DNA from 3 places in the Mesorhizobium sp. M1307 genome. Region 2 is predicted to be linked to each of the others. Evidence: riboswitches for the same ligand, from Rfam matches in the RefSeq annotation. Region 2 holds a riboswitch; each other region holds the start of a gene.
What was found. A riboswitch is a leader RNA that binds a small molecule or an ion and turns the genes downstream of it on or off. The one in region 2 is predicted to bind cobalamin.
Positions count from the first base shown of each region.

Region 1: it holds a riboswitch for cobalamin, as region 2 does, so the genes downstream of both, metE (5-methyltetrahydropteroyltriglutamate--homocysteine S-methyltransferase) here and NKH16_RS21845 (CbtB domain-containing protein) in region 2, are expected to answer to the same signal.
Region 3: it holds a riboswitch for cobalamin, as region 2 does, so the genes downstream of both, NKH16_RS27380 (DUF1636 family protein) here and NKH16_RS21845 (CbtB domain-containing protein) in region 2, are expected to answer to the same signal.

Region 1 covers NZ_JAMYLR010000029.1:35,397-45,140, reverse strand. Annotated here, with positions in the region: gene NKH16_RS24830 (transposase) at 1-34, opposite strand, end outside; partial or broken gene NKH16_RS24825 (IS5 family transposase) at 239-1,053, opposite strand; gene NKH16_RS24820 (hypothetical protein) at 1,301-1,537, shown strand; gene tyrS (tyrosine--tRNA ligase) at 1,984-3,243, shown strand; partial or broken gene NKH16_RS24810 (MFS transporter) at 3,474-4,809, shown strand; gene NKH16_RS24805 (helix-turn-helix transcriptional regulator) at 4,995-5,828, shown strand; gene NKH16_RS24800 (hypothetical protein) at 5,939-6,388, opposite strand; cobalamin riboswitch at 6,939-7,139, shown strand; gene metE (5-methyltetrahydropteroyltriglutamate--homocysteine S-methyltransferase) at 7,235-9,580, shown strand.
Region 2 covers NZ_JAMYLR010000022.1:6,857-16,600, forward strand. Annotated here, with positions in the region: gene NKH16_RS21805 (phosphatase PAP2 family protein) at 293-1,204, opposite strand; gene NKH16_RS21810 (ArsR/SmtB family transcription factor) at 1,551-1,868, shown strand; gene NKH16_RS21815 (SRPBCC family protein) at 1,865-2,347, shown strand; gene mgtE (magnesium transporter) at 2,697-4,094, shown strand; gene NKH16_RS21825 (MerR family transcriptional regulator) at 4,235-4,621, shown strand; gene NKH16_RS21830 (methyltransferase family protein) at 4,641-5,147, opposite strand; gene NKH16_RS21835 (heparan-alpha-glucosaminide N-acetyltransferase) at 5,164-6,162, opposite strand; gene NKH16_RS21840 (SRPBCC family protein) at 6,381-6,548, opposite strand; cobalamin riboswitch at 6,898-7,094, shown strand; gene NKH16_RS21845 (CbtB domain-containing protein) at 7,131-7,310, shown strand; gene NKH16_RS21850 (CbtA family protein) at 7,326-8,108, shown strand; gene cobU (bifunctional adenosylcobinamide kinase/adenosylcobinamide-phosphate guanylyltransferase) at 8,101-8,622, shown strand; gene cobO (cob(I)yrinic acid a,c-diamide adenosyltransferase) at 8,624-9,256, shown strand; gene NKH16_RS21865 (hypothetical protein) at 9,733-9,744, shown strand, end outside.
Region 3 covers NZ_JAMYLR010000037.1:27,786-37,529, forward strand. Annotated here, with positions in the region: gene nuoE (NADH-quinone oxidoreductase subunit NuoE) at 1-975, opposite strand, end outside; gene NKH16_RS27350 (NADH-quinone oxidoreductase subunit D) at 1,410-2,600, opposite strand; gene NKH16_RS27355 (NADH-quinone oxidoreductase subunit C) at 2,601-3,203, opposite strand; gene NKH16_RS27360 (hypothetical protein) at 3,200-3,739, opposite strand; gene NKH16_RS27365 (NuoB/complex I 20 kDa subunit family protein) at 3,746-4,327, opposite strand; gene NKH16_RS27370 (NADH-quinone oxidoreductase subunit A) at 4,318-4,683, opposite strand; gene NKH16_RS27375 (winged helix-turn-helix domain-containing protein) at 5,019-6,218, shown strand; cobalamin riboswitch at 6,248-6,451, shown strand; gene NKH16_RS27380 (DUF1636 family protein) at 6,490-6,924, shown strand; gene cobW (cobalamin biosynthesis protein CobW) at 6,921-7,961, shown strand; gene cobN (cobaltochelatase subunit CobN) at 7,980-9,744, shown strand, end outside.

The sequences.
Region 1 (9,744 bases), on a different contig from region 2:
CTTCCACGGTGAATGGTCGCGTCTGCCGCCTCATAGTTCCTTCCTGAATAGGAGAATGAAGTCGCCGCTCGAATTTTTGGCGCTTGCTGCTTAGCGCGGAGCATTATCGTATAGCCGCTCAACGGGCAAGTGATGCCGGTCTTCGATGGCTGACCCATCTGGGGAGATTTGAGCGGCTTCGCGCGTCCTGCGCATGCCTGTAAGAGCCTGACTCGAAACTCGACGCACGACGTGGAGCTGCCATGCGGCGAAGCATGAGGCGGATCGAGGCGATGAAGATCCATGCCTCGGCGCTGGCGATGGTCGCCTCGAAGTCTTTGGCGAGCCGGCGACAACGTCCCAGCCAGGCGAAAGTTCGCTCGACGACCCTTCGTCGTGGCAGCGCCTCAAAGCCCTTGGCCGTGTCGGAGCGCTTGGTGATTTCGATGGTCCATGTGCCGAGATTGGCCAGAGCCTGCGACAGTTTTTCTCCGGCATAGCCGCCGTCGGCGAACAGATGGCGCAACCAGGGATAAAGCCGTCGAATGGAGGCGATGACGCCGACTGCCCCATCCCTGTCCTGGATGTCGGCCGTGTGCACCGTCAGCCCGACCAAGTGCCTCTCGGTGTCGGTAATGATATGGCGCTTGCGGCCTTTGACCTTCTTGCCGGCGTCGTACCACGCAAACCGGCAACGTCCGTGGTCTTTGCCGATTGGCTGTCGATGACACCGGCGCTCGGGCTCGCCTCGCGACCAAGCGCCAGGCGTGCCGCAGCCACCAAGTGGAAGTTGATGGTCTTCCATAGGCCGTTGTCCCGCCAGGCATAGAAATAGCGTTGAACCGTCGAGACCGGCGGGAACCGATCCGGCAATGCCCGCCATTGGCAGCCGGTCCAGGCGATGTAGAGAAGCACGTCCACGACCGCCCGAAGTTCTGTCGTCCGCGGTCGTCCCGTTGTCTTCGTTCCCGGCAGGAACGGCTAGAGCAACGCCCATTCCCTGTCCGTCAACGCGTTTGCATCTCGCTGCCCCGCGCGGCAATATCGCCGGCGGGCGGTCTCCGTCCAACCCATGTCGTGATCCCGTTCAAGTCTAGACAACTCAAACGAATCACAACGGACGGGGCCACTCAACCGCTTCCACCCCCAAAACCGAGTTTCGGGTCAGGCTCTAAGGGCAAACACCATGCCATTGTGGGTGGTGGTTTGCGTGGCGAGACACGCCTGGTAAGGACCCTCGTGGTTCCGGTACGGCCCCTGAATATCGTGGTCGCAATTGGGGTGGTAATGGTTTGGCGGGATTTGCTGACGCGAGAAAACGGTGTCGCTGCCGCCGCCGCAAACCTTCCTCGATGAAATCGCCGCCACTGCAGCCCTTTTCGCCTGCTTCACACCAATTACAGGCGTAGGTTTCAGGATTCACGCCGTTTTTGCCGGTGGCGCAATACGGCGTCGGAAAATTACCCACATTGAACTGACCTTGAACATCGGCAAAGGCGATGCAGGCCTTCTTCCCTTTCTTGAACCAGCAACTGATCGCGTGCAGTCATCCGGATAAGCCGCCCCGCCGGAGGCCAAGCTGACTTGGTGACACACGAACGCATTATTGTCTTCCGGTCTGGCGGCAACAGTATCAGCAGGACGGCAAAGCTGACCGGCTGCAGCGAAGCGCAGGTGAAGCGCGCTGGGCTCGACATCAGAAGGAAAGCGGGAAGCAGGAAATGTTGTCGCAAAAGTTGAGTTCTGCGAGGTGCAAATGTCAGTTGCAAATCGTCGCGACAGAGGCTCGGCAGCTCCCCGAAGTAGCCATTTCAGATTGCTTGCAGGTGCGGATAAAGTCCTTTATGCATCGGCACATGATCAAGTCCGCGCTCATCGCTGCAATCTATTATGCGACGCTTCCATAAGGAGCGGCGCGTTTCGATCATGCCTTGAAACAAGCCGCCGTCAGGCGGCTTTGTTCATTGAGAGGACCCCCTGGCGGCAATACCAGGAGGATTCCCTATGGCACTTCCCGATTTATCAACCGGTCATTCCAAACCATATTCGGCGGCTTTGAAGACGCTCATTGAGCGCGGCTATGTAAATCAAGGGACCGACCTGCCGGGTGTCGATGCCGCCTTTGAAGCAGGCGTCGTACCCGCTTACGCTGGTTTTGATGCGACGGCTGACAGTCTTCATGTCGGCCATCTTCTTCTGATCATGGCGCTTCGTCATCTTCAGCAGACTGGCCATAAACCCATCGTTCTCATTGGGGGTGGGACCACCCGCATCGGCGATCCCAGCTTCCGTTCGGAGGCGCGGCCGATGCTGACGGACGAGCGGATCGCCGCCAACATTGAAGGGATCAGAAAGGTCTTTGACCGTCTCCTTGTCTTCGGAGACGGTCCGACGGATGCCGTGATGGTGAACAATGCCGACTGGCTGGACAGCATTCGTTGGATCGACATGCTGAGAGACGTCGGCAGGCATTTCTCCGTCAATCGGATGCTCTCTTTCGACAGTGTGAAGTCGCGGCTGGAAAAGCAGGAGAATCTGAGCTTCTTAGAATTCAACTACATGATTCTCCAAGCGTTCGACTTCCTTGAGCTATCCCGCCGGACCGGTTGCCGTTTGCAGATGGGTGGAGCCGACCAGTGGGGGAACATCATCAATGGCATCGACTTGATACGGCGGACGGATGGAAAGGAAGTCTTCGGAGTGACTACGCCGCTTCTGACGACTTCTTCAGGTGTCAAGATGGGTAAGACGGCTGCCGGAGCTGTGTGGCTCAACGAAGATCGCCTTTCGCCATACGATTACTGGCAATTCTGGCGTAACACGGAAGACGCTGATGTCGTTCGGTTCCTGAAGCTTTTCACCGATCTGCCGATGAACGAGATCGAGCGATTTGGACAGGCTGAAGGAACCGAGCTAAACGCCGTCAAAGAACGTCTCGCCAACGAAGCTACGGCCCTGGCACATGGAACTAACGCCGCCAAACAGGCGGAGGCCACGGCTAGCCAAGCATTTGGGCAGGGCGAAGCCGCAGAGGGGCTACCGACGCTTCATCTAAATGACGCCGAGGGGTTGGCCGGAGTAGCCCTTGTGGATTTGCTGGTACGCGCCGGATTGACCTCCTCCAAAGGGGAAGCGCGAAGGGCGATCTCGGGACGAGGTGTGCGGATCAACGGCAACGTTGTCGAGGTTGATACAATGATATCTTCCCAAGACCTCCCGATCCGGCTTTCGCTCGGCCGAAAGCGCCACACTGTTGTAAAGTAGGGTTTCAGCAAATGCTGTCGCAGAAATTCTGCCCGCTTAGCGGATATTGCAGACATTCGCGTCGAGTTCCCTGAGGAATGTCGAGAGACACTCCTCAGGGGGTAGTTAAGGCCGCCAAGTTTTCTGGGTTAGCAGGCGCGCCACTGTGGCAGCTTGGCTTGTATGGCGAGGCCATGGTTGAGTGAGGCGAACCAAATCCAGCCCCGCGGTCGATCCCGAAGCTTCCCACAATGGCGAAGAGAACATCTTCACTGGTTCCTTTTCAGCACAAGACCTTCCGTTCGCTATGGTCGGCTGCACTCATTTCGAACCTTGGCACCCTAGTGGAAGGTGCGGCGGCAGCTTGGCTGATGACGAGCATCGCCACCTCCCATGGAATGGTGGCGCTCGTCCAGTCATCGACCACCCTCCCCTACATGATCTTCTCGCTCGCGGCGGGAGCGCTCGCGGACAAGTTTGACCGTCGCCGGATCATGTTGACTGCGCAACTGCTGATGGTCTGCGTATCCGCCTTCCTGGCGTTTCTGACCTATGCGGGGAATGACACCCTGGACACTTCTGGGTCTCACCTTCCTAATCGGCTGTGGTTGGGCATTGCACGATCCCTCTTGGCAAGCCTCCATGGGAGATATCCTGCCTCGCGAACACCTGCCAAGCGGGGTTGCGCTCAACGCCATGAGCATGCGCAGCATCGGGCCGGCGATTGGCGGCATAATCGTGGCCACAGCCGGTGCGGCCTTCGCGTTCCTCTTCAACGTCCTTGCTACTTCGCTCTGATCGCTGCGCTGTTGCGATGGAAAGCCGAACGGGCACGACAAGCGCTGCCGCGGGAGGCTTTCGGCAGTGCGATGGCGGCGGGCTTCCGTTACGTGCTCTTGTCGCCGAACCTTCTCAAGGTGATGTGCCGGAGTTTCATTTTCGGCCTCACCGCCGTTGTCATTTTGGCTCTCCTGCCGTTGGTCGCTCGCGAACAGATCAAAGGGACCGCAGTCACCTACGGCGTGATGCTCGGCTTCTTCGGCCTGGGAGCGATTTGCGGCGCGCTCCTCATCGGGCGGGTCCGAGAAGTTCTCTCCAACGAATGGGTCATTCGCGGTGCGTTCTTTGTATTGGCGATCAGCTGCTTCTTTCGGGCATGGAGCGAGCACGTTGGGCTGAGCTGTCTCAACCTCATGCCAGCCGGTGCGGCCTGGATTCAATCATTCTCGCTGTTTAACGTCACAGTGCAGCTTTCGGCGCCGCGGTGGGTGGTTGGACGCGCCCTCTCTCTATCAGACGGCCACATACCGCGGCATGGCGGCGGGAAGCTGGCTTTGGGGCGAACTGGCGGATGTCCAAGGTGTTTCGGGAGCCTTGCTCGTCCGCCAGCTGGTTCTTGTCATTGGGGGACTGATGGGCATCCTTCTGCGTCAGCCGGATTTTGAAACGCTCAATCTGGATCCGACCAACAAGTTCAGCGAACCGACGCTGCAACTTGACCTGCGGCCACGAAGCGGTCCGATCATGGTGATGATCGACTATCGTGTCGATCAGAGAGATCCAGACTCGCCCACAATAATTATCTGAATTTCAGCAGTAATTTTTGATCGCCCATTCGTGCTGTGTACCAGCCCTGTGTCTTGCGCAAGTGGTCACGAACGGCTGCGGGAGCCTCGAAGACGCCCTAAAAACACATGCTGCGATTTTTGAACACGCTTGACGTGTTAGATTAATTCATCCACAATGCGTGTGTTGAACACGCGAGGTGAGTTATGAACATGAAAGAGCTTAGGGTTCGACTGGGCATGACTCAAAAAGATTTGGCAGAGCAGATGGCAACGACGCAACAGACTGTGGCCCGTTGGGAAACAGGCAAAACGCAGTTGAACGTCGAGCAGATCAAGGACCTTTGTCTCACGTTGAAATGCACGGTCGAGGAGCTGCTGGGCTGGAAGATTGATGTCGAGGAGTGGCGCACGAGCCCGTTTGCAATTGCCGATGCCGAAACGCGATACGGCACGCTCAGGATCAAGACGACTGTTGGCAGCCGGCAATATCCTATCGATGAAAAGGCGCGTGAATCGATTTTACGTCAGTTGAAGGAACTTCATAATCTTCGTAGAAATAACACAAGCAGGCCATGGCTGTATTGTTGGAGCCTTGACAACAAAATACTCTTGATAAATCCGCAATATGTCCGCACCATTGAGCTTATCGGTGAAGATGTAGAGGAGATGCCAGATTATTATCATCCAGAAATCTATCGGGCTTTGGATGACTGGGATAAGGGTGAGGTTTCAGGAAAGCTGAAGAAAGAATGCGATGCCATCATCGCAGAGATGGGTGATCAGGAAGCCGTGCGCATGGCCTCCTATGTTCGCGTCACATATGACGACGGAGAAGATGAGTGGAACTTCTTGGATGAAGAAACCGCTACGACTTTCTTCGGATTGGAAGCTGCGACCTTTGACGTTCCCCAGTGTAGTTTCGCCGAAGTGGAGGAAGAAGGTTACTACCGAGCGCGATACGCCAACCTTGATCGCGTCGCGGTGATGGAGGTTCCAAGCGACCGTTATCACAGATTGACCGCGCCCGAGGAAGCTTAGAACCATCCACGAAGGGCGCATGTTACATCGTGGTGCGTTTTCAGTACGAGATGACGTTAAGCGTAGGTAGTGGCAGGTAAGAGTGCTCGACCAGAAGCTCAACTGCCTCCTCAATATCGCTGCCGATGTGCCGCAGGACACGTCCACGGGAGCGTGGATAGGCGTGAAGTTCCTGCACTCCACGGTCCGCTCTCCCATCGTCGGTATGTGCCCGACGCCATCTTGTGGACGAGCTTGGCCGCCTGCACCCGGTTGTATTCCGGCTTGCGGTCCGCCTGGGGGTCCGCCGCGATGGCTATCTCCATGTCAATCGGCGCCGAACTTTGACTGCCCGCTGCTTTTGATGATTTGGCGAGGTCCCGCGCATAATCACTCTTGGTCTTCTCCTTGAGGCCCTGTGTCGCGAACTTGTGGTCCAGCAGGGCAAACAGGTCCAAGTCCCCTTCCGCCTGTGGCGCTGGCTTGTCCTCACCGCCCTCGGCTTCCCAATTGGGGACCGCTTCTGCGCGCTCCACCGTGGCGATTGTCCGCCCAAGACGCATCACAAGATCGAACGCCAAACCGTGCGCGTGCACGACGATTTGCCGCCCAGGCCTCATTTGGAGAGGACTTGAGCTGGCCCGGTGGTTTGAGCCGGGTTACCTTGAGCCGGTGGGCTGCGAACAAGCAGTTCGAGACATTGGCCTCGATCACTTCGCAACACGCCGCTGCGCCTGGCCTCGGTGTGCTCCCCCCGAAATCGTTGTGTCATATCACCGAGGGCATCACGGCCAACAGCTTCCACATGGGCAACAGCCTCGCCATTGAGCCGAATATGGTCGCGAGCAGATCACCAACGAAGCGGTCGGAACCTCGGAGCCGAAGTTCGACGCCGAGGTGGTTCGCATGATGCGCTAAGCAGCACCACGGCGCTTGCCGGTATGTTTGCTGCCAGCAGCCGACGAACTCCTATCCTCCTGGACCGCTGTGCGTTATTGCTTTGATTTACCGGCCGCTCAAGGCTTCCATAGTTTCGCTTTCAAGGCGACCTTTGGCAACATGCCAACGGAAATTTAACATAACGACATAAACATTTCTTTATGCGGCGTTGACAAAGAAGCGAACTGCTGTAATTGTCTCCCGCGTCGTGGTTCTCCGTACGGCGCTGCCGCAGCGGAGCTAAGAGGGAAGCCGGTGCGATGCCGGCGCTGCCCCCGCAACTGTTAGCGGCGAGCCAACCCCACTCATGTCACTGAGGCGAATAGCCTTGGGAAGACGGGTAGAGGCTATGACCCCGCGAGCCAGGAGACCTGCCACGGCGAATTACGTCCACGGGCGGGGTGTCTCGGTGGCCGCTGCAGCCTGGCGTTCGTGCCGGCCTGCTAGCGCCTTCCTTGTCACCGACGCCCCAACCATCGGGGTCTGGCATGACTGTCTCTCAGCAAATTCCTGTAGCAACGCTCGGCGTGCCCCGCTTCGGTCGTCGGCGAGAACTGAAATTCGCGCTTGAAAGCTACTGGTCCGGAAAATCGTCCGCTGCCGACCTTCTCACGACCGCGAAGGCGCTCCGTGCCGCTAGCTGGGAGGAGCAGCACGATCGCGGCGTGTCGAAAATCCCGTCGAACGACTTCTCGCTCTACGACCATGTGCTCGACACCGCAGCCATGGTCGGCGCCGTTCCATCCCGTTACGGCTGGAATAGCGGCGAGGTTCCACTTGACATCTACTTCGCAATGGCGCGGGGCAACCAGGGTCAGACGGAGGATTGTCGACACGCTGGTCACCAGCAGGCGGCTCATCGGTCTGATGTAACCGCGATGGAAATGACCAAGTGGTTTGACACCAACTATCACTACATTGTGCCGGAACTCAACGATGATCAGACGTTCGCCCTCTCGTCGACGAAACCGGTCGATTACTTCATCGAGGCTAAAGCTCTCGGCGTTCACACACGCCCAGTCATCCTTGGACCGATCACCTTCCTCAAGCTGGCGAAATCGCCTGCCGAAGGATTCGATCCCATCGCGCTCCTGCCGCGGCTGCTGCCCGTCTACGAGCAACTCCTGCAGAGGCTGAAGCTGTCTGGAGCCGACTGGGTGCAGATCGATGAGCCAGCGCTTGTCCTCGATCTGAACCCGAACGAACGAGCTGCGTTCGAATTCGCCTATGGCCAGCTGTCGAAAGCCGCGCCCGAGCTGAAGATCATGCTGGCTACCTATTTCGGGCCGCTGGGAGACAATCTCGAAACCGCGGTTTCTCTGCCCCTGGCCGGGCTGCATATTGATCTCGTGCGCGCTCCCGAGCAGCTGGAAACGGTGGGTCGGCTCGCACCGAAGGATCTGGTGCTCTCGCTTGGCTTGATCGATGGCCGCAACGTCTGGCGTGCGAACCTGCCCGCCATTCTCGACCGCATCAAACCGATCGTCGCCGGCTGGCCCTTGGACCGCGTCGAGATCGCGCCTTCTTGCTCGATGCTGCATGTGCCGATCGACCTCCGCATGGAGACGGAACTCGACGCGGACATCAGGTCGTGGCTCGCCTTCGCGGCCCAGAAGACCGACGAGTTGGTGTTGCTTGCCCGGGCCCTGTCCCAAGGCAGGGATGCGGTGGCAGGCGCGTTGAAAGCGTCTGCCGAGGCTGCCGCCACTCGCGTGACATCCACGAAGATCCATGACCCGCTGGTTGAGGGGCGGATCGCCAGCATTGACGACAGCATGAAGCGACGAGAGAGCGCTTTTGCCGAGCGCTCCAGAGTCCAGGCCGGCACGCTCGGGCTGCCGCCGTTCCCGACGACGACCATCGGGTCCTTCCCGCAGACGCCGCAGGTACGCAGGGCGCGGGCCGCTCATGCGAAGGGCCAGCTGAGCTATGTCGACTACGAGACCTTCCTGAAGAAGGAGATCGAGGCTGCAATTCGCTGGCAGGAAGAGATCGGGCTGGACGTGCTGGTGCACGGTGAGTTCGAACGAAACGACATGGTACAGCATTTCGGCGAGCAGCTGTCCGGCTTCGCCTTCACCCAGCATGCCTGGGTGCAGAGCTATGGGTCGCGTTACGTGCGCCCCCCCATCATCTTCGGCGACGTATCGAGGCCCAATCCGATGACGCTGCGCTGGTGGCAGTTCGCCCAGTCGCTTACGGAAAACCCTGTGAAGGGAATGCTCACAGGCCCAGTGACCATTCTCAACTGGTCATTTGTCCGCGACGACGTACCCCGCTCCGAAGCATGCCGCCAGATCGCGCTCGCCATCCGCGACGAAGTGACGGATCTCGAATGGTCCGGCGCAAGGATGATCCAGATCGATGAGGCCGCGTTTCGCGAAGGATTGCCACTGCGCCAGTCTGATTGGAACGACTATCTCGACTGGGCTGTCGAATGCTTCCGGATCGCTTCAACGGGTGTAAAGGACGCGACTCAAATCCATACCCACATGTGCTATTCAGAGTTCAACGAGATCATCGACGCGATCGCTGAAATGGATGCGGATGTCATTTCGATTGAGACGTCGCGCTCGAAAATGGAACTGCTGGACGCCTTCACGAGCTCCAAATATCCGAATGAAATCGGGCCCGGAGTCTACGACATTCACTCACCACGGGTCCCGGAAGTCGGCGAGATTTCGGATCTCGTCATGCTTGCCCGCGAGCGACTGTCCGATGCCCAACTGTGGGTAAACCCGGACTGTGGCCTCAAAACCCGCAAGTGGGAGGAGGTCCGCCCTGCCCTCATGAACATGGTTGCTGCAGCACGCGCGCTCCGGGAGAAAGTGTAGGCCGGAAGGTTTCCTGGTTGCTCACCATGTGGTGAGTTACCGGCTGCCGCATGTGGGCCGTGAATGTGCCAAAACGCGATCACATCCTTTGAAATAAGTCACTCGAGCGAGAAAGTGCACTTTCCTTCGGCACGTGTACTAATCGCGCAGAATAAAGGGAACCG
Region 2 (9,744 bases):
GCCTGCCGATGGTGGCTGGCTGGAACTACATGCTGTGCCGCTGCCGAACCACCCTCAATACAAATCGCCACGGAATCGTGGAAAAATGCTTTAAAATCAACGCGGGAGGCGTTGCGACGCTGCATCTCGACCGCACCATTAAATTCGAAAGCGGAATCTCTTGCCCGTTGAATTCGAGCACGGCAGGGGGCGTCCTTGTCGGGGCACGTGCTTTTGCCTGATTGCGGTCGCGAGTTTGGCTTATGCGAAGTGGCCATCGGCGGGCATGGCCTCTATCGACAAGCGCACATAACTATTCGCGCACCAGGCGTCCGGTCGCCCACCAGATCACCGATACAACAACGATCGATGCGTAGCCGTCCACGGCATAGTGCCAGCCGGTGAACACCGATCCGTACAGGATCAGGGCTGCAAAGGTCCAACCCAGAACGCCAAGCCAGCGATTGATCGATGACAGCAAATAGGCGTTCAATGCGGCAAAGGCGACATGCATGCTTGGCATGGCCGAGATGCCGCCGCCAAGACTTGGCCGGCCGCTTTGGTAAGCCATCAGGAGATATGCCGCGGGTTCCCGCACCATGTAACTATGGTCCAGCCTGTCCAAGGCCACATTCAATCCGTGGAAGCGATCCACGCCGACAAAGTGGTGGTAGTAAACCGGTCCGACCGATGCCAGCGCCACGGCCAAGACCGTTCCGAGGACGGACAACGTCAGCGCTGCTGCGCAGAGATAGCGGATGCGGGCAATCTCGTCCGACCAGAGCGACACGAAAAGGATGGCGCCGAACCACTGGTAAAACCAAATGACTTCATAGCTGTTGAAGACGACGAACGACCAATTGTTGCTGTCGAGCTTATGGACGATCTCCCATGGCGGCATCCCGTGCAGCCATTCATCAGCGTCGGCCAACCAGTTGTCGGCATAGTATGGGACGACGGACGGGATGGCGATCTTGTAGGTAGAGAACGCGGTCAAGCTGGCAAAGAAGAACAGCAGCACCAGCAGACAACCGCGCCAGCGCCCTTGAACCAAATCCAGTGCGTAGCGAACCGGTTGCCGCCGGCCATGGATTAGCGCGGCACAGCAGACGCCGCCGATAAACAACACCGGAATGCCAACAAGAAACTTGTGAGAATAGATTAAGGCGGACGTATAGAATATTTCTGGATATAATGCAGATGCGCCTAAAACGTATGTCGCCATGAACAAGGAGAGGCGCAATTGCCATATGGCGGAGGGCCTGTAGCGAGAGGCTTCCGTGGTTAGGGCCAAACCAATTTACCTGTTCTTAACGTTTCGCCGGAGAGACACATACACCGGTAAGGTAAAAACCTTGCTGCCAGGTTTACTTTTCGCCGGTGGTCGACATTTGCCGGCCGGCCCGCATGCGGTGGATCGATTCCCTGAGCAGTCTTGCATCCGCATCGCTGTCCATGCCCCCGCGTGAAGGAATTGCCCCGGAGCCTCGGGGCCGAGCCGGCCGGTTGCTTGAACACGGGCCCGCCACGCCCTCGGTTGACTTATCATAAGTTTTAGCTTATCATAAGTCATGATTTATGATTATGCAGGAATGGTGGCCTTGGCCGATCCGACGCGCCGCAAGGTGTTCGAGCTCATCGCCGATCGGCCACGCTCGGTCATAGATCTGACGCGAGTGCTTCCGGTCTCGCAGCCGGCGGTATCGCAGCACCTCAAGGTCTTGAAGGAAGCCCGGCTGGTCCGCGCAGAGCCGAAAGGTGCCAGCAACATCTATCATCTCGACCCGCATGGGCTCGGCGAGATGCGTGCCTGGCTCGACCGCATGTGGGGCGATGCGCTCGACGCCTTCAAACGGGAAGTCGACAACAGCAAGGAGAACAGGAAATGACGACCATGATCAAGCCCGCGCCGGTCAGGAAGTCGGTGACGGTGGAGGTGCCGCTCGACAAGGCATTCGATATGTTCACCACAGGATTCGGGCGCTGGTGGCCGGCTTCGCACTCGATCGGCAAATCCGCCCTGACGACCGCGGTGATCGAACCGAAAGCCGGCGGCCGCTGGTACGAGATCGGCGAGGATGGGTCACAATGCGATTGGGGCGAGGTTCTCGCCTGGGATCCGCCGTCAAGGCTGACGCTCGCCTGGCGCATTGGAGCCGGCTGGCGCTACGATCCGGCATTGCTGACCGAAGTCGAGATCCGCTTTGTCGCGTTTGGCGAGAACGCGACGCGTGTGGAACTCGAGCACAGGCTTCTGGAGAACATGGGCGAAACCGCAGAGGCGATGCGCGAGGCCTTCGAATCCGAGGGTGGCTGGAGCGGTCTCCTGGACCGCTATGCGGCTGAGGCCAAGCGCCACGCCGCCTGATCGGGAAGCCTTCCAGTCCAATACCAGCGAGGCCCTCGCACTGTCGGCCTCGCCGTTTTGAATCAGTGTCGATCTGCCCATCTGGTTGACCGGGTCGGGGAGATACGCTGCCCTTTACCTGCCGCCGCGAAGGTTTGCAGCGCCGCAGGTTTGTAGAACGTCCTCTCCTCCTACCATCCGGTATGCGCCGCGTCGTTTGGACGCGCGAACGGCGCTGTAGCAATTTGTCGTTGTGCATGGTCCTTTCGCAAAATCGATTCCGATTGTCAGGGTCATGCGTTAGACCTGACAGGCACCTTATCCGGAAATCCGATGGCGGGAGGCGCTGGTGGAAGGCCAGGACGAACAGATGACCGGCGCCAGGGCGGCCGAGGAGCGCCGCGCCGACATCTATGACGAGGACGGCGTCATCCTGTCGTCGTTCCTCGCCCAGATCGGTGCCGCGATCGCCGATCGCGATACACTGACGCTGAAGCGCGAAGTCGACGATCTGCACCAGTCGGAACTCGGCCACCTGCTCGAGGCCCTGCACCCGGAACAGCGACGCGCGCTGGTCGAATTGCTGGGCAAGGATTTCGATTTTTCCGCGCTGACCGAGGTTGACGAGGCGATCCGCCGCGACATCGTCGACAGTCTGCCCAATGCGCAGATCGCCCAGGCGGTGCAGGAGCTCGATTCCGACGACGCCGTTTACATTCTCGAGGACCTCGACCAGGAGGACCAGGACGAGATCCTGTCGCGGCTGCCGTTCACCGAGCGGATCAGGCTGCGGCGTTCGCTCGACTATCCCGAAGAGACCGCCGGCCGCCGCATGCAGACCGAGTTCGTCGCGGTGCCGCCGTTCTGGACGATCGGCCAGACCATCGACTACATGCGCGAGGACAACAATCTTCCCGACCGTTTCAGCCAGATCTTCGTCATCGATCCGAGCTTCAAGTTGCTCGGCGCCATCGACCTCGACCAGATCCTGCGTACCAAGCGCTCGGTCAAGGTCGAAGAGGTCATGCATGAGACCAGGCATGCCATCCCGGCCACCATGGACCAGGAGGAGGCGGCACGCGAATTCGAACAATACGATCTTCTGTCCGCCGCCGTCGTCGACGAGAACGAGCGGCTGGTCGGCGTGCTGACCATCGACGACGTCGTCGACGTCATCCAGCAGGAGGCCGAGGAAGATCTGCTGCGCATGGGCGGCGTCGGCGACGAAGAACTCTCGGACAGCATCTTTTCGACCTCGCGCTCGCGCGTGCCGTGGCTGCTGGTCAATCTTTTGACGGCTTTCCTGGCGGCCTCGGTGATCGGCCTGTTCGACCGCACCATCGAGCATATCGTGGCGCTGGCGGTGCTGATGCCGATCGTCGCCGGCATGGGCGGCAATGCCGGCTCGCAGACCATGACGGTCACGGTGCGGGCGCTGGCGACCAGGGACCTCGACATCTACAATGCCGGCCGCATCATCCGCCGCGAAATCGGGGTGGGCTTCATCAACGGCATCATCTTTGCCATCCTGATCGGCCTCGTCGCTGCTGCCTGGTTCCACGATCGCAATCTCGGCGGCATCATTGCGGCTGCGATGATCATCAATATGTTCGTGGCGGCTCTGGCGGGCATCCTTATCCCGCTGCTGCTCGACCGCTTCAAGATCGATCCGGCTGTGGCTTCGGCGGTTTTCGTCACCACGGTCACCGATGTCGTCGGGTTCTTTGCCTTTCTCGGGCTCGCCACATGGTGGTTCGGCGTGCGCTGAACGTCACCTCAATTGACTTTTACGTAAATGCCATGCGAGGCTTTGAAAGGTGCCTTGTCCGCCGATTCTGGTACGCGCCTGGGCACCGGCGGCGCCGGCCAGTTGGAACTCGCGGCGTGGCCGGGGGCATTGGAGTGACGATGCGGGAATATTATTCGATCACGGAGCTGACCCGCGAATTCGACGTGTCGACGCGGACGTTGCGCTTCTATGAGGACGAAGGGCTGGTGCAGCCGGTAAGACGCGGCCGCACCCGGCTGTTCCGCCCATCGGACCGTCATCTCATCCGCCAGATCATGCGGGGAAAAAGGCTCGGCTTCTCGATCAACGAGATCCGCGAGATCATCCAGATGTACAGGGAGCCGCCCGGCGAGGTAGGCCAGCTCAAGCTGATGATCAAGCGCATCGAGGAAAAGCGCGAGGATCTTCGCCAGAAACGCCGCGACCTCGAAGAGACCCTGGCAGAGCTCGACCAAGCCGAGGAATCCTGCGTCGAGCGGCTGGTGGAACTCGGCGTCACCACATGAGCGTGGCGTCAGCGCCGGCTCAAATCCAGCGCCGCACCCTTTTGGCGTAGTCCCGGTATTTCTTGCCGAATTTGGCCGTCAGCACCTTCTCCTCGCTCTCGATCGTCAGCTTCTGCGTCAGGAACGCCGCGATGACTGCCAGCGGCAGGAACCAGGCGATCCCAGTGACAAAGGCGAGGCTGACCAGCAGCAGCGTGTTGGCGAGGTAGATCGGGTTGCGGCTGACGGCGAAGGGTCCGGTGGTCACCAGATGGTCAGGCACGCCGTTCGGGTTGAGCGTCGTCTTGGCGCGGATCATGGTGCGGATTGCCGTGAACCAGAGCGCGGCAACCGCCACCAACCCCACAAGGCCGGCGGCGAACAGGATGTCGCCGAGAAGATCGCCGATCCACGGCAGCGGGTAGAACAGCCCTAGCGCGACGCTGACGATGATGGCGGCGACATAGATCAGCGGCGGCCATGGGATGTGCCCCAGCTTCGGCTGCCCAGGATTTTGCTGCACGGGTTTCGGGTGACTGTCGCTCATTATTGTCCTCCCTCGATTAGCGCGTTCCCGGTTCCGCCGCCTCGGTTTGGGCGGTGCAGGTGCCGGCGAGCTCGCCAATATGCGCCTTCCACTCCGGGGACTGGTCGTTGCTGTAGAGCCGGTCAAGCGAGGCTTCGCCCTGGAGAGTGTCCAGCATGCAGGCACAATAGCTGGAGCAGAACTCGGTGTCGCGTGCCTGCTCGCAGGATATCTGGCAGGATTTCAGAAAACGCACCTCCCTGGTTTCGGCCTGCGCCGGCATGAATTGCGAAAACAGCCAGACCGAGCCGATCAGCACCGGCTGATGGATCAAATAGAAGGCAAGGCTGTGCCGGCCGATGAAGACCAGCGGATTTGCCCAGCGGCCAGGCGCCAAGGCCGACAGCCGCGTCAGCGCGCCGGAGGTGGCGGCGAGCTTGGTAACCGCGATGCCGGCAAGTACGGCGCCGAACCAGGGCAGCAGTGGAACGTAGTCGTTGGAGCGCGGGTTGGTCGCCGACAGGCCGACCCACCACAAAGCCGGATGATCGAAAAGCTCAGATCGCAGGTAGAAAGGCGCGGCAATGGCGAGGGCCGCCACGGCAAGCGTCAGTAGCGCCGGCAGGCGCAGGAACGCCAGGCCGAGCAGGCTGGCGAGCGCGATCTCGTGCAATATGCCGAAGAAGATGAAGCCGTCGGGCGTGGCGATGCGGGTGACCAGCGATATTGCGAGCGCTGCGCCGGCAACCGTGGCGAAGCGCTTCCAGAAGCCGGTCCAGCGGATTTTCTTGCCATGGGCGAGATAGAGGCTGATGCCGACCAGGAACAGGAAGCTCGAGGCGATGCAGCGCGCGTAGATTTTCCACCAGCCGAAGGCGGTGAGGCCGGGATCGGTGTAGCCGAAGAATTCGAGGTCCCAGGTGAAATGATAGCTCGCCATGGCAAGCAAAGCGATGCCGCGTGCAATGTCGATAGCGGCGATGCGCTTCGACTTCGGTTGATCCTGAACGGCTGCGCTCGGCGTGTCGATGCTCATGGTCTCGCTGTCCTGGTTCAGCCCCGGCAAGACGACTATCACGGTTGCCACCGTCAAAAGAAGCAGGGCCTTGCGTCGCGTTGGTACCGGTCGGCATCAGAGCTGCTTTAGGCCAGAGCCGGAAAGCCTTTGGCCGGCGTGCTGGCGTTTTTCGGACTGGGCGCGGTTTTCGCGACACTCGGCCTGCTGGCGGCGGCCTGCGGCTTCGTCACCTGGCGCTATCTGCCCAAATCGCTTTGATGTGCGAGCGCCGCATGGCGCTCGCGCACCCAGTTGTGGAAGCGGTGCAAGTCGTATTCCTCGGGCATCAGTACGCCGGCCTTGTGGCGCATCGAGCGCAGGCCCATCTGGTTGACCTCGCAGATAACAGCATCCTCCTCCAGCACCTGGGTACCGAAGGCGACGATGTTGTCGATATCCGCGGCCGGATCGGCGAGCGCTTCGCCTCGCGGCAGACGAGCAGCCAGTTGCGATACCAGATGGCCTCGAGATCGCGCTGATAGGCCGCGATGTCCCAACAGGCTGATGACGGCAGCGTCGGCTCGGCCCGCATCAGGCCGTTGTAGGGACCGCGCTCATTCGGGCTGGGTTGCATGCCAGCTTCCTCCCCATCCGCCAGCCGACACCCGGCTGCGAAAATTGTCAATCGCGGCGCCGGCCGACCGGCTTGGCGAGGCGGCGCATTCGCCACACGATCCGGCGGAATTTGGTTTGCCGGGCGCGGCGATTCTGCCTATAGTCGCTGATGTCGTCGGTTCCGTTTGGAACCAAGAGGGAATGCGGTGAGGGCAAGTTGTTTGCCCAATGCCGTGGCTGCCCCCGCAACTGTGTGCGGTAGTCCTCTCCATATGCCACTGAAGGTTCGCCTTCGGGAAGGTGGGGAAGGGCGCTGATCCGCGAGCCAGGAGACCTGCCGGCGACAGGAAACTGACTTCTATGCCCTCGGGTGGAGGGCGAAAGGACAAGACATGAATACCGCTTCCGTTTCGCTCGGCGCTTCCGCCTCCTCGCAGTCGCGTCTCATGCAACTGGCGCTTGCTGCATTCCTCGGCATTTTCGTCATGGGCTTTGTCGGCTTCTCGCATATCGATGCGGTCCACAATGCCGCGCACGACTATCGCCATTCGATGGGCTTTCCCTGCCACTAACAAGGGGCTGACATCATGACACTGTTTCGCAACGTCGTGTTCATCGCGGCGATCGCAGGGCTTGTGGCCGGCGTGGCTCTCGCCTGCATGCAAGCCTATGCCACGGTGCCGCTCATCCTAAAGGCGGAAGTCTACGAACAGGCCGGCGGCGGCCATGACCATGCCGCGGCACCTGCGGCACCGGCCGAAAACGCCGCAGGCACGACGGCTATGAGCAGCGCCGCGCCGGCACCGGCTGAAGCAATGGCTCCGGCGGAAGACGAAGGCTGGGCGCCGGCGGACGTTTTCGAACGCTTCGGCTTCAGCGTCGTTGCCAATATCGTCACCGGCATCGGCTTTGCGCTGGTCCTGGTTGCGGTTTCGGAATTCGCCGGCGGCATCGGCAATTGGCGCCAGGGCCTGTTCTGGGGGCTGGCCGGCTTTGCCGCGTTCACGCTGGCGCCGGGCCTCGGCCTGCCGCCGGAACTGCCGGCGATGCCGGCGGCCGACCTTGTCCAACGCCAGATCTGGTGGTGGGCAACAGTGCTGGCGACAGCGGCCGGTCTCGGCCTTATCGTCTTCCGCAGATCGCTGCCGCTGGTGGCTCTTGCCGTGGCGTTGATCGTTGCGCCGCATATCGTCGGCGCGCCGCAGCCCGATAGCTTCGAAACGGCGATCCCGGAAGGCCTGCACCACCAGTTCGTGGTGGCGGTGACGCTGACCAATCTGGTGTTCTGGCTGGTGCTCGGCGCGGTCGTCGGCGTGGTGCGCGGACGCTTCACGGGCACGGCGACCAGCCTGCGCGACAGCTTTGCCTGACCGCGCTGCCGGGGCACTGACCCTGGTCATCGGCGGTGGGCGGACCGGAAAGAGCGCGCATGCCGAGAGGCTGGTAACGGCCTGTCCGGCGCCGTGGAGCTATATTGCCACCGCGCAAGCCTATGACGAGGAGATGCGCCAGCGCATCGCGCTGCACCGCTCGCGGCGCGGCGCCGGCTGGACGACCATCGATGCGCCGCTCGACCTTGCCGGCGCGATCGGAGCGCTGCCTGACGGCCAGCCGGTGCTGATCGACTGCCTGACGCTGTGGCTGACCAACCATATGCTGGCCGACCATGATGTCGAGGCCGAATGCCGGAGGCTGGCCGATGTGTTGTCGCGGCCGCGTGGGCCGTGGTTCGTGGTGTCCAACGAGGTCGGCCAGGGCATCGTGCCGGACAATGCGCTGGCAAGACGGTTTCGCGACGCCGCCGGTCGGTTGAATCAGGATGTCGCGGCTGTTGCCAGCACCGTGCTTTTGATGGTGGCGGGGCTGCCGCTCAAGGTGAAATGACATGGCTGATATTATCGATCTCAAGACCATTGAACAGGGGGACGAGGAACGCCACCGCGCCAAGATGGCCAAGCGCAAGGCGGTGCAGGACGCCGAGGTCGCGGCCAAGACGGTCGAGAAGGGGCTGCTGATCGTCAACACCGGACCGGGCAAGGGCAAGACCACGGCCGCCTTTGGGCTGGCGCTCAGGATGCTCGGCTATGGCAAGCGCGTCGGCGTCGTCCAGTTCATCAAGGGCAAGTGGCACACCGGCGAGAAGGACGCGTTTGCTAGTTTTGGCGATCGCGTCGTCTGGCACGCCATGGGCGAGGGCTTTACCTGGGAAACGCAGGACCTGAAACGCGATATCGCGGCGGCCGAGGCCGCCTGGGCGAAGGCGCTCGAGCTGATGGCCGAGCCGTCGATCAGCCTCGTGGTGCTCGACGAGCTGAACATCGCGCTGCGCTACGACTACCTCGATCTCGAAAAGGTGGTCGCGGCGTTGAAGGCGCGTCGCGAAGGCCTGCATGTCGTCGTCACCGGCCGCAACGCCAAACCGGTATTGGTCGAGGCGGCCGATCTGGTCACCGAGATGGGCGTGACCAAGCACCACTTCTCCGCCGGCGTGAAGGCGCAGCAGGGGATCGAGTTCTGAGGGGGTTGCTGGGGAGGCAGAGGCGCGGTGTCTCGACCTCTCAAGATTTGGGTTCCTCGCCCGCCGCGAAGCGGGGGAGAGGTGGCCGCGAAGCGGCCGGAGAGGGGGCTTTCGTAGAGCGCGGTTCCCCTCTCCGTCTCGGCTTCGCCGAGCCACCTCTCCCCACTTTCGTGGGGCGAGAAACCCAAGCTGGAACTAAGCTGCGAACCTTCAAGGCTGAAGGCGCCCTATTTTGTTCTTGCTTTGTGCCGGCAGCTATGCTAGTAACTTCGGTATGGTGCTGATTGGCTCCAACGACCCGCCGCATGGTGGGTTTTTTGTTTCGCCTGGGATCGGGCGAAGATCACAACAGAATTACGACCGTCGAGATTACCCCAAACAGTGCGATCAGCAGAAAGTCGGCGATCCGGTAGAGTTTCAGTGCCGCCGGATGTCAGGGATAGAGTTCTGGTCGCTTGCGAAGCTGGAGATTGTTCGTGGACCAGGCG
Region 3 (9,744 bases), on a different contig from region 2:
GGCCTCCGGCGCTTTGAAAGCAGACGCCGGCTCGGCCTTGTTCTTGGGGCCCTTGCGCTGTTTCGAGACGTCCTCGACCTGCGGTTCGGCCTTGTTGGCATTGGCGGCCGAATGCAGAGGCGCTGCGACGCTCGCCGCCCTTTCCGCCGCGGGCGCGACTTTCGTCGCCGACGGCGATTTCAGCGCCGGGTTGGTCTCGACCGCGTCGGTCTTCGGCTTGCTGGCATTCGAGGGCGCAACCGGCGCCGGCGCGGCAGGAGCAGCTGGCGGAACTGATGCTGCGACGGCAGCCGCCGGCTCTGCATCCTTGGTGGCCTTGGTCGCCGCCCTGGTTTCCCGGTCGCGGGTCGCCTTGAGGATCGCCTTTTCGCTCTTGAGGGTCGTCAGGCCACTGGCCGGCTCAGAGGTGATGCGGCCGTTTTGCGGTCCTGGCGTCACCGAAGCACCTTTGCCGGCGTCATAGAGGTCGATGATCTCGGCAAGCCGCTCCGGCGTCAAATCCTCATAGGTGTCCTTGAATATCATCACCATCGGTGCGTTGACGCAGGCGCCGAGGCATTCGACCTCCTCCCACGACAGCGTGCCCTTGTCATTGGTGTGGAACTGGTCGTGATGGATTTTCGAGCGGCACACATCCATCAGCGCTTCCGAGCCGCGCAGCATGCAGGGCGTGGTGCCGCAGACCTGGATATGAGCGCGGGTGCCGACCGGATTGAGCTGGTATTGCGTATAGAAGGTGGCGACTTCCAGCCCACGGATATAGGGCATGTCGAGCATGTCGGAGATCGTCTCGATCGCCGCCTTGGTCACCCAGCCTTCCTGTTCCTGCGCCAGCATCAGCAAGGGAATGATGGCGGACTGCTCGCGCCCCTTCGGATATTTCTTGATCCACTGCTTCGCCGCCGCCGCATTCGCCCGGTTGAAGGCGAAGGAGGCTGGCTGGAGGCTGGCTTCTGCGAGACGGCGGACTGACATTACGATTTCGCTTCTATGTTTCTACTGGTTAGAGTTGTAGGCGCGATAGCAATCCTCGGATCGCCCCAAAACGCATACGAACTCTTCATTTCCACGCTTCAGGCGGATGTATCCGTCATAGCGGCTATACACCCAAGCTATTGGCTTGCAACGATATTCTTCGGGGATCAATGACGCTACGAGGTTGTCATGAACCGCGCAGTTGGACGATGTCGACGGCCGGCCATGGACAAGAATGCCCTCATCCATTGCTGGGGTCTGGGTGCTCAAGCGACGGACTGTAAGCAGATCGCCTTCTGCAATAAGCTTGAACCCCTCTTTGAGAAGATCGGTCGACGAGAGACCCTCACCGGACCCAGCAAGCGACATTTCAGCGGAAGCCGCAAGGCATGCCGCGGCCAGAAACGCCTTTGACGGTCGAGCCATTCCCATCATCACCGATCGACCTCACCAAACACGATGTCGAGTGAACCCAACACGGCGGTGACGTCGGCCAACATGTGGCCGCGACACAAAAAGTCCATGGCCTGGAGATGCGCGAAGCCGGGCGCGCGCAGCTTGCAGCGATAGGGCTTGTTGGTGCCGTCGGAGACGAGATAGACGCCGAACTCGCCCTTCGGCGCCTCGACCGCCGCATAGACCTCGCCGGCCGGCACGCGGTAGCCTTCGGTGTAGAGCTTGAAATGATGGATCAGCGCTTCCATCGAGCGCTTCATCGCCGCGCGCTTCGGCGGCACCACCTTGCCGTCAAGGTTGGACACCGGCCCGCTGCCCTCCTTACCGAGCAACAGATCGACGCACTGGCGCATGATTTTCGCCGACTGCCGCATCTCTTCCATGCGCACCAGATAGCGGTCGAAACAGTCACCGTTCTTGCCGATCGGAATGTCGAAATCCATCTCGGCATAGCATTCGTAGGGCTGCGATTTGCGCAGGTCCCACGGCGCGCCCGAGCCGCGCACCATGACGCCGGAAAAACCCCAGGCCCAGGCGTCGGCCAGAGACACCGTCGCGATGTCGACATTGCGCTGCTTGAAGATGCGGTTGCCGGTCAAGAGTGAGTCGAGGTCGTCGACCGATTTCAGGAATGGGTCGATCCACTTGCCGATGTCCTCGATCAGCTTCTGCGGCAGATCCTGATGCACGCCGCCGGGGCGGAAATAGGCCGCGTGCATGCGCGAACCCGAGGCGCGCTCGTAGAACACCATCAGCTTTTCGCGCTCGACGAAGCCCCACAGCGGCGGCGTCAGCGCGCCGACATCCATCGCCTGCGTCGTCACATTGAGGATGTGCGACATGATGCGGCCGATTTCCGAATAGAGCACTCGGATCAACTGGCCGCGCTTTGGCACCTCGATGCCGAGCAGACGCTCGGCGGCAAGCGCAAAGGCATGCTCCTGGTTCATCGGCGCGCAATAATCGAGCCGGTCGAGATAGGGCACGGCCTGCAGATAAGTCTTGGCCTCGATCAGCTTTTCCGTGCCGCGGTGCAACAGCCCGATATGCGGGTCAACGCGATCGACGACTTCGCCGTCAAGCTCCAGCACCAGGCGCAAAACGCCGTGCGCCGCTGGATGTTGCGGGCCAAAATTGATGTTGAAGTTGCGAACGGAGGTTTCAGCCATTTACTGCTTTGCCTTTTCATCCCCCGGAAGCACGTAATCCGTACCTTCCCACGGAGACAGAAAATCGAAATTGCGGAATTCCTGCTTGAGCTCCACTGGCTCGTAGATGACGCGCTTGGCTTCGTCGTCGTAACGCACCTCGACGAAGCCGGTCAGCGGAAAGTCCTTGCGCAGCGGATGGCCTTCAAAGCCGTAATCGGTCAGAATCCGCCGCAGATCGGGATGGCCTGAAAACAGCACGCCATAGAGATCATAGGTCTCGCGCTCGAACCAGTCGGCGCCGGGATAAATCCCGGTGATTGACGGCACCAGCGTCTCTTCGTCGGCCTGGACCTTGATTCGGATGCGGATATTCTGTCTCGGCGACAGCAAATGATAGACGACGTCGAAGCGCTTCGCCCGCGATGGATAATCGGCGCCGCAGACGTCGATGATCGAAATGAACTGGCATTTCGGGTCGTCGCGCAGGAAGGTCACCACCTCGATCAGGTCGCGCGGCTCGACCGAGATGGTGAGTTCGCCATAGGCGAACACCGCCTCGCCGATCCGGCCGATCAGCTTCTCGCCGAGATAGGTCGAGAGGTCATTCAACGCCTGGGTCATGACAACCTCGCCAACCAGCCCAGAACCTTGCGCGAGTCTTCTGGATCTTTTTCACCAAACCAGCCGCTCTCCCTGGCGGCGTCAATAGTCAAAAAAACCTGGCATTCATCATCGTCACCCGGCTCGCCAAAAAACAGCTTTCCGACAAACTGCCGGGTTTCCAGATGCGCAGGGTCGCCATTTAGAGCAACGCATTCCACAAACAGCTTTTCGGTAGTTGCTCCCTGGCCCGACGCGGCAGAGGAAAGCTTGGCCGACATTTCACCAATCAGATTCTTGGTTCGATCGCCAAGCGAACGCAGTCTTACGTCGCCATGATAAAAGATAATTCGTGGGTCGCTTGTCGGCTCGGCTTCCCAATCATTCAATCGGATGTCGATACCGACACCAGCAGCACCAAATTTCGTGTCTGTTGAGAGCGCAGAAGAATAAAACGTCGAACCGGAGTCCGTTTTTACAAATCGCTGTTCAGACGTTCTGAACATCAAATCCAGCCAAGGTTCAGGGTTGCCATAAATGATCCGATCTTCATCCATGGCGATTTACCGCTCGATCGTGCCGGTGCGGCGGATCTTCTTCTGCAGCAGAAGGATGCCGTAAAGCAGCGCTTCAGCGCTCGGCGGGCAGCCGGGCACGTAGATGTCGACCGGCACGATGCGGTCGCAGCCGCGCACCACCGAATAGGAATAATGATAATAGCCGCCGCCATTGGCGCAGGAGCCCATCGAGATGACGTAGCGCGGCTCCGGCATCTGATCGTAGACCTTGCGCAGCGCCGGCGCCATCTTGTTGGTCAGCGTGCCGGCGACGATCATGATGTCGGACTGGCGCGGGGACGCGCGCGGCGCGACACCGAACCTCTCCGAGTCATAGCGCGGCATCGAAGTATGGATCATCTCGACGGCGCAGCAGGCGAGACCGAAGGTCATGAACATCAACGAGCCGCTGCGCGCCCAGGTGATCAGCGCCTCGGTCGAGGTGACGAGAAAGCCCTTGTCGGCGAGCTCGTTGTTGATCTCCAGGAAGAATGGATCGTCGGACCCGACCGTCCTGCCGGTGTTGGGGTCGATGAGGCCCTTGGGCTTCGGCGCGACGAGCGTGCCGGAACTGTCGTTCAATCCCATTCCAGCGCTCCTTTTTTCCATTCATAGGCAAAGCCGATGGTCAGCACCGCCAAAAACACCATCATCGACCAGAAACCGAGCATGCCGATCTGGCTGAACGACACCGCCCACGGAAACAGGAAGGCCACCTCCAGATCGAAGATGATGAACAGGATCGACACCAGGTAGAAGCGGATGTCGAATTTCATGCGGGCGTCGTCGAACGAGTTGAAGCCGCACTCATAGGCCGAAAGCTTTTCCGGATCGGGGTTGCGATAGGCCACCAGGAAGGGTGCGGCGAGCAGCGCCAGTCCGACGACCAGCGCCACGCCGATGAACAGGACGATGGGCAGGTACGAACTCAACAATGCGTTCATTCTGCAGCTTTCCGTTGCGGCCAATCCACTCTGATTACAGCACCGGACCCACTTGCGGAAGCGTGACAGTTTAACCACTGAACCGTTTTAAGGGGGCTCTATGCTGCAACGCGGCGAGGGTTAGCGCAGCGCTTTCGACGAAGCAAGTCAAACCTTGTTCAAATCGCGGTGCTGGACGGCATATCCGGGAAAACTGGTCCGATCCGCTCCTGTTTGATTTCCTTCACTTTTTACTCCACTTTTCTCTCCTGACATGGATGCCGCCAAAACCCTGCTAGCATGGCACGGAATCGCAGGTCATTTTCTCTGTCCAAAATCGTCCGGATGCCGCCTTCATGAAGGAAAAAATCTCGCTTGCCATGGCCCGCCGCATTGCGCTGGCGGCACAGGGATTCAATGACCCGCGCCCCACCGGCACGCCTGACCGCCGGCATCTGGCCCGCGTGCTTGCCCGTACCGGCCTGCTGCAGATCGATTCCGTCAGCGCCGTGGTGCGCGCCCACTATATGCCGCTTTATTCGCGGCTTGGCCCTTACAAGCTGGCGTTGCTCGACAACGCCGCCGTCACGCGCAAGCGCATGGTCTTCGAGTATTGGGCGCATGAAGCCTCGTTCTTGCCGGTCGAGACCTATCCGCTGATGCGCTGGCGCATGCAGCGGGCCGAACGCGGCGACGAAATGTACAGCGGACTGGCCAAATGGGGCCGCGAGCACGCCGCCTATATCGAAGACATCTATCGCGAGGTCGCCGAACGAGGCCCGATCGCGGCGTCGGCTTTCGAAGGCCAGAAGGGTTCGGGCGGCTGGTGGGGCTGGAGCCATGCCAAGCATGCCTTCGAGTGGCTGTTCTGGGCCGGCCGCATCACCACGGCGCATCGCCGCGGCTTCGAGCGGTTCTACGATCTGCCGGAGCGCGTGCTGCCGCCGGCGGTACTCGCGCTACCGGTTCCCTGTCCCGAGGATGCTCACCGCGAATTGCTGCGCATCTCGGCCCGCGCCCACGGCATCGCCACGGCAGGCGACCTGCGCGACTATTTCCGCCTCTCGCCCGCCGACATCAAGGGCCGCATCGAGGAGTTGGTCGAGGCCGGCGACCTGTTGCCGGTGAGCGTCGAAGGCTGGAGCAAAACAGCCTATCTCCACAACGACGCCCGTTTGCCGCGCAGGATCGAGGCGCGCGCCTTGCTCGCGCCGTTCGATCCCGTCGTCTTCGAGCGGTCGCGCACCGAGCGCTTGTTCGACTTCCACTACCGCATCGAGATCTACACGCCGGCCGAAAAGCGCCGGTATGGCTATTATGTGCTGCCATTCCTGCTCGGCGACAGCATCGTCGGGCGCGTCGACCTCAGGGCCGACCGTCCGGCCGGCGTATTGCGCGTCCATGCCGCCTATGCGGAGCCCGGCGCCCCGCCACAAACCGCTGCCGAGCTTTTCGAAGAATTGAAGCAGATGCAGGGCTGGCTCGGCCTGGAACGCATCGAGGTGACCGCTGCCGGCGACCTCGGCCGGCCGCTCGCGGATATCGCCGCGGCATAGACGTGCGTTGACACGACTGCCTCCACAAGCCTAAATCCGTTCCAGACGGTCCCCTGCCCGCAACGGCAGGGGCCAAGAGGGAATGCGGTGCGAAATCTCGATTTCAAATCCGCGGCTGTCCCCGCAACTGTAAGCGACGAGCCTCGGCCGAAAACCACTGGGATATTCCCGGGAAGGCGGCACCCAGGCGATGACCCGCGAGCCAGGAGACCTGCCGTCTAGGACATAAGAATCCGATCGCCTGGCGGGTTTTCCGGGCAAGGAGCCTGATTTGGAACGCGACAGCAGTTTTCCGGCTGAGACAGCGGATTTATTGTCCGGCCATGGTGATTCCCCGGCCGGCGTTACCGTCATCGTCTGCTCGTCCTGCCGTGACGAGACCGGTTCGGACGCTCATCCGCGCGCCGGCGAACTGCTCGCAGAGGACACGCGCCGCGCCGCTTCCAGCGAAAACATCAAAATCCGCACCGTCGAATGCCTCGGCAATTGCAAGCGCCGGCTCAGCGCGGCCATGCTGCGCGACGGCTGCTGGAGCTACGTCTTCGGTGATCTGACCACGACCAGCGGCGCCGATCTCGTCACCGGGGCAAAGCTGTTCGCCACCTCGACGGATGGGCTCATTCCATGGCGCGGCCGTCCCGATTGCCTAAAGCGCGGCCTCGTTGCCCGCATCCCTCCCCTTGACCTTCTGAAGGACTTGATATGACCGCTGCCTCCCTTTCGCGCGTTCCCTGCACCGTGGTCACCGGATTTCTCGGCGCCGGCAAGACGACATTGATCCGCCATTTGCTCGAAAACGCCAAAGGCAAGCGGCTGGCCATCATCGTCAACGAGTTCGGCGACATCGGCATCGACGGCGAGATCCTGAAGGGCTGCGCCATCGACACCTGCCCCGAGGAAAACATCGTCGAGCTGGCCAATGGTTGCATCTGCTGCACCGTCGCCGATGATTTCGTCCCGGCGCTGGACCAGATCCTGTCGCTGACGCCGAGGGTCGACCACATCCTGATCGAGACATCCGGCCTCGCTTTGCCCAAGCCGCTGGTCCAGGCCTTCCAGTGGCCGTCGGTGAAAAGCCGCGTGACGGTGGACGGCGTCATTGCCGTGGTCGACGGACCGGCGCTGGCTGATGGCCGCGTAGCCAACGACATGGACGCCCTGCAGGCGCAGCGCGCGCAGGACGAGACGCTCGACCATGACGATCCGGTCGAGGAAGTGTTCGAAGACCAGCTCGCCTGCGCCGACCTGATCATCCTGTCGAAGAGCGACCTGATGGACGCAGCCGGCGCGGCCCGTGCCAATGCCGTCATCGGCAAGCACGTTGCGCGGGCGGTGAAGATCGTACCGACTTCGCAAGGCAAGGTCGACCCGTCGGTGCTGCTCGGCCTCGGCCTCGCCGTCGAGGACGACATCGAGAACCGCAAGACCCACCACGACGACGAGCTCGACCACGAACATGACGATTTTGACTCGTTCGTCATCGACATCGCGTCCGTGTCCAACCCGGACGAGCTCGCACAACGGGTCGCCACGGCGGCGGAGGAAGAAAACGTGTTGCGCGTCAAGGGTTTCGTCGAAGTCGGCGGCAAGCCGATGCGGCTCCTGCTGCAGGCCGTCGGTCCGCGCGTCAACCACTATTACGACCGCGCCTGGACCGCTGAAGACGACCGCCGCTCGCGCCTAGTCGTCATCGGCCTGAAAGGGCTGAACCGCCCGGCCATCGAGCGTATCCTCGCCGGCTGACCCCAGGTACGAGCCGCGATGCACATCCTCACCACCACATCCGCCTCGCTCGACGATCTCGCCGAGCCTGTCGATCTCAGGCAAACGCCTGCGGATGTCGTGGCGCTGTCCTTCACCGACAGCGACCTGGCCGGGCTGGCGGCGGCGTGGAAGGCAGATGCGCACCGCCTGCCGTCGATGCGGCTCGCCGCCTTGCGCGACCTGCGCCATCCGATGTCCGTCGACCTGTGGATTGACAGTGTCGCCCGCCACGCCAAGGTCATTCTGGTCCGCATCCTCGGCGGCTACGAGTGGTGGCGCTATGGCTGCGACCAGCTCGCCGTTATCGCGCGAAATCGCGGTATCAAGCTGGCGCTGCTGCCGGGCGAGAGCCACGACGAGGATTTGCGGCTGATCGAAGGCTCGACGCTGCCGCGCGAGGAGTTGGACGGCCTGCTTGGCTATTTCCGCGAGGGTGGACCGGCGAATATGACGGCGCTGGTGCAGAGGCTGGCAAGTCTCGCTGGATCGGGTGCGGCGGTAGCCGAACCTGTTAGCGTGCCAAAGGCGGGATTTTACGAGCCGGGACTGGGGGTCGTAGAACGCGGCGTCCCCCTCCCCCTCGAGGGGAGGGTCCGGCCGCAGGCCGGGGGTGGGGTCCTCTCCGAAGCGCGCCTACACAAAACGTCGCGCACTGCCGTGACGACCCCACCCGGCCCTGCGGGCCACCCTCCCCTCGAGGGGGAGGGGGACGTCGTGCCAATTCTCTTCTACCGTTCGATGCTGCTCGCGGCCGATGTCGCGCCCATCGACGCGCTTTTCGAAGCCCTGCGCCACCGCGGCATGGCTCCCGTGCCTATGTTCGTCTCCAGCCTCAAGGACCCGGCGTCGCTCGCCTTTGTCGAAACCGCGCTCGCAACCCTGAAGCCTGCCGCCATCATCACTGCGACGGCTTTCGCCTCGGGTGCCGAGCCCGGTGTCGAAACCCTGTTCGACCGCGCCGGCGTGCCGGTGTTCCAGGTCATCGTCGCGACCACCCGCCGCGACATCTGGCAAACCAATCAGCGCGGCCTGGCGCCCGCCGACCTTGCCATGCATGTCGTCCTGCCCGAGCTCGACGGCCGCATCCTGGCCGGCGCCATTTCATTCAAGGGCGAAAGCGAAACCGACCCGGCGCTGGCCTTCCGCGCCTTCGCCAACCGGCCTGAGCCCGACCGCGTGGCGCAAGTGGCGAACCGTGTCGAGGCCTTCGTGCGCCTGCAGCGGACGCCGCGTGCGGAGCGCAAGCTCGCCATCCTGATCCCCGACTATCCGAGCGCCCCCGGTCGCACCGGCTACGCGGTTGGTCTCGACGTGCCGTCCAGCGTGCTGGCAATGCTGCACGACCTCAGCGAACAGGGCTACGCCGTTGAAAGGATTCCGCAAACGCCGCGCGAGTTGCTGGAGGTGCTCGAGCGTGGAGGTGAAGGGTTGGGGTTTGAGGACTATCTCGGGTACTCGGCGGAATTGCCTGCTGAAGCGATAGCTGCCGTGACGGCCGCATGGGGGAATGCGGCAGATGAGACAAGTTTGTGCGAGGCACCCCCCTCTGTCCTGCCGGAGATGTCCGGCAGGACAGAGGGGGGTGTTCAAGCGCCTGCCGCCGCAAAATTCGCCTTCCGCGCAGCCACCTTCGGCAACGTCACCGTGGCACTCGCACCTGACCGCGGGCGCTCAGCCGACCGCCGCGCCGACTATCACGACCCGACGCTGCCGCCGCGCCATGCGCTGGTCGCCTTTGGCCTCTGGCTGCGCAAGTCGCTCG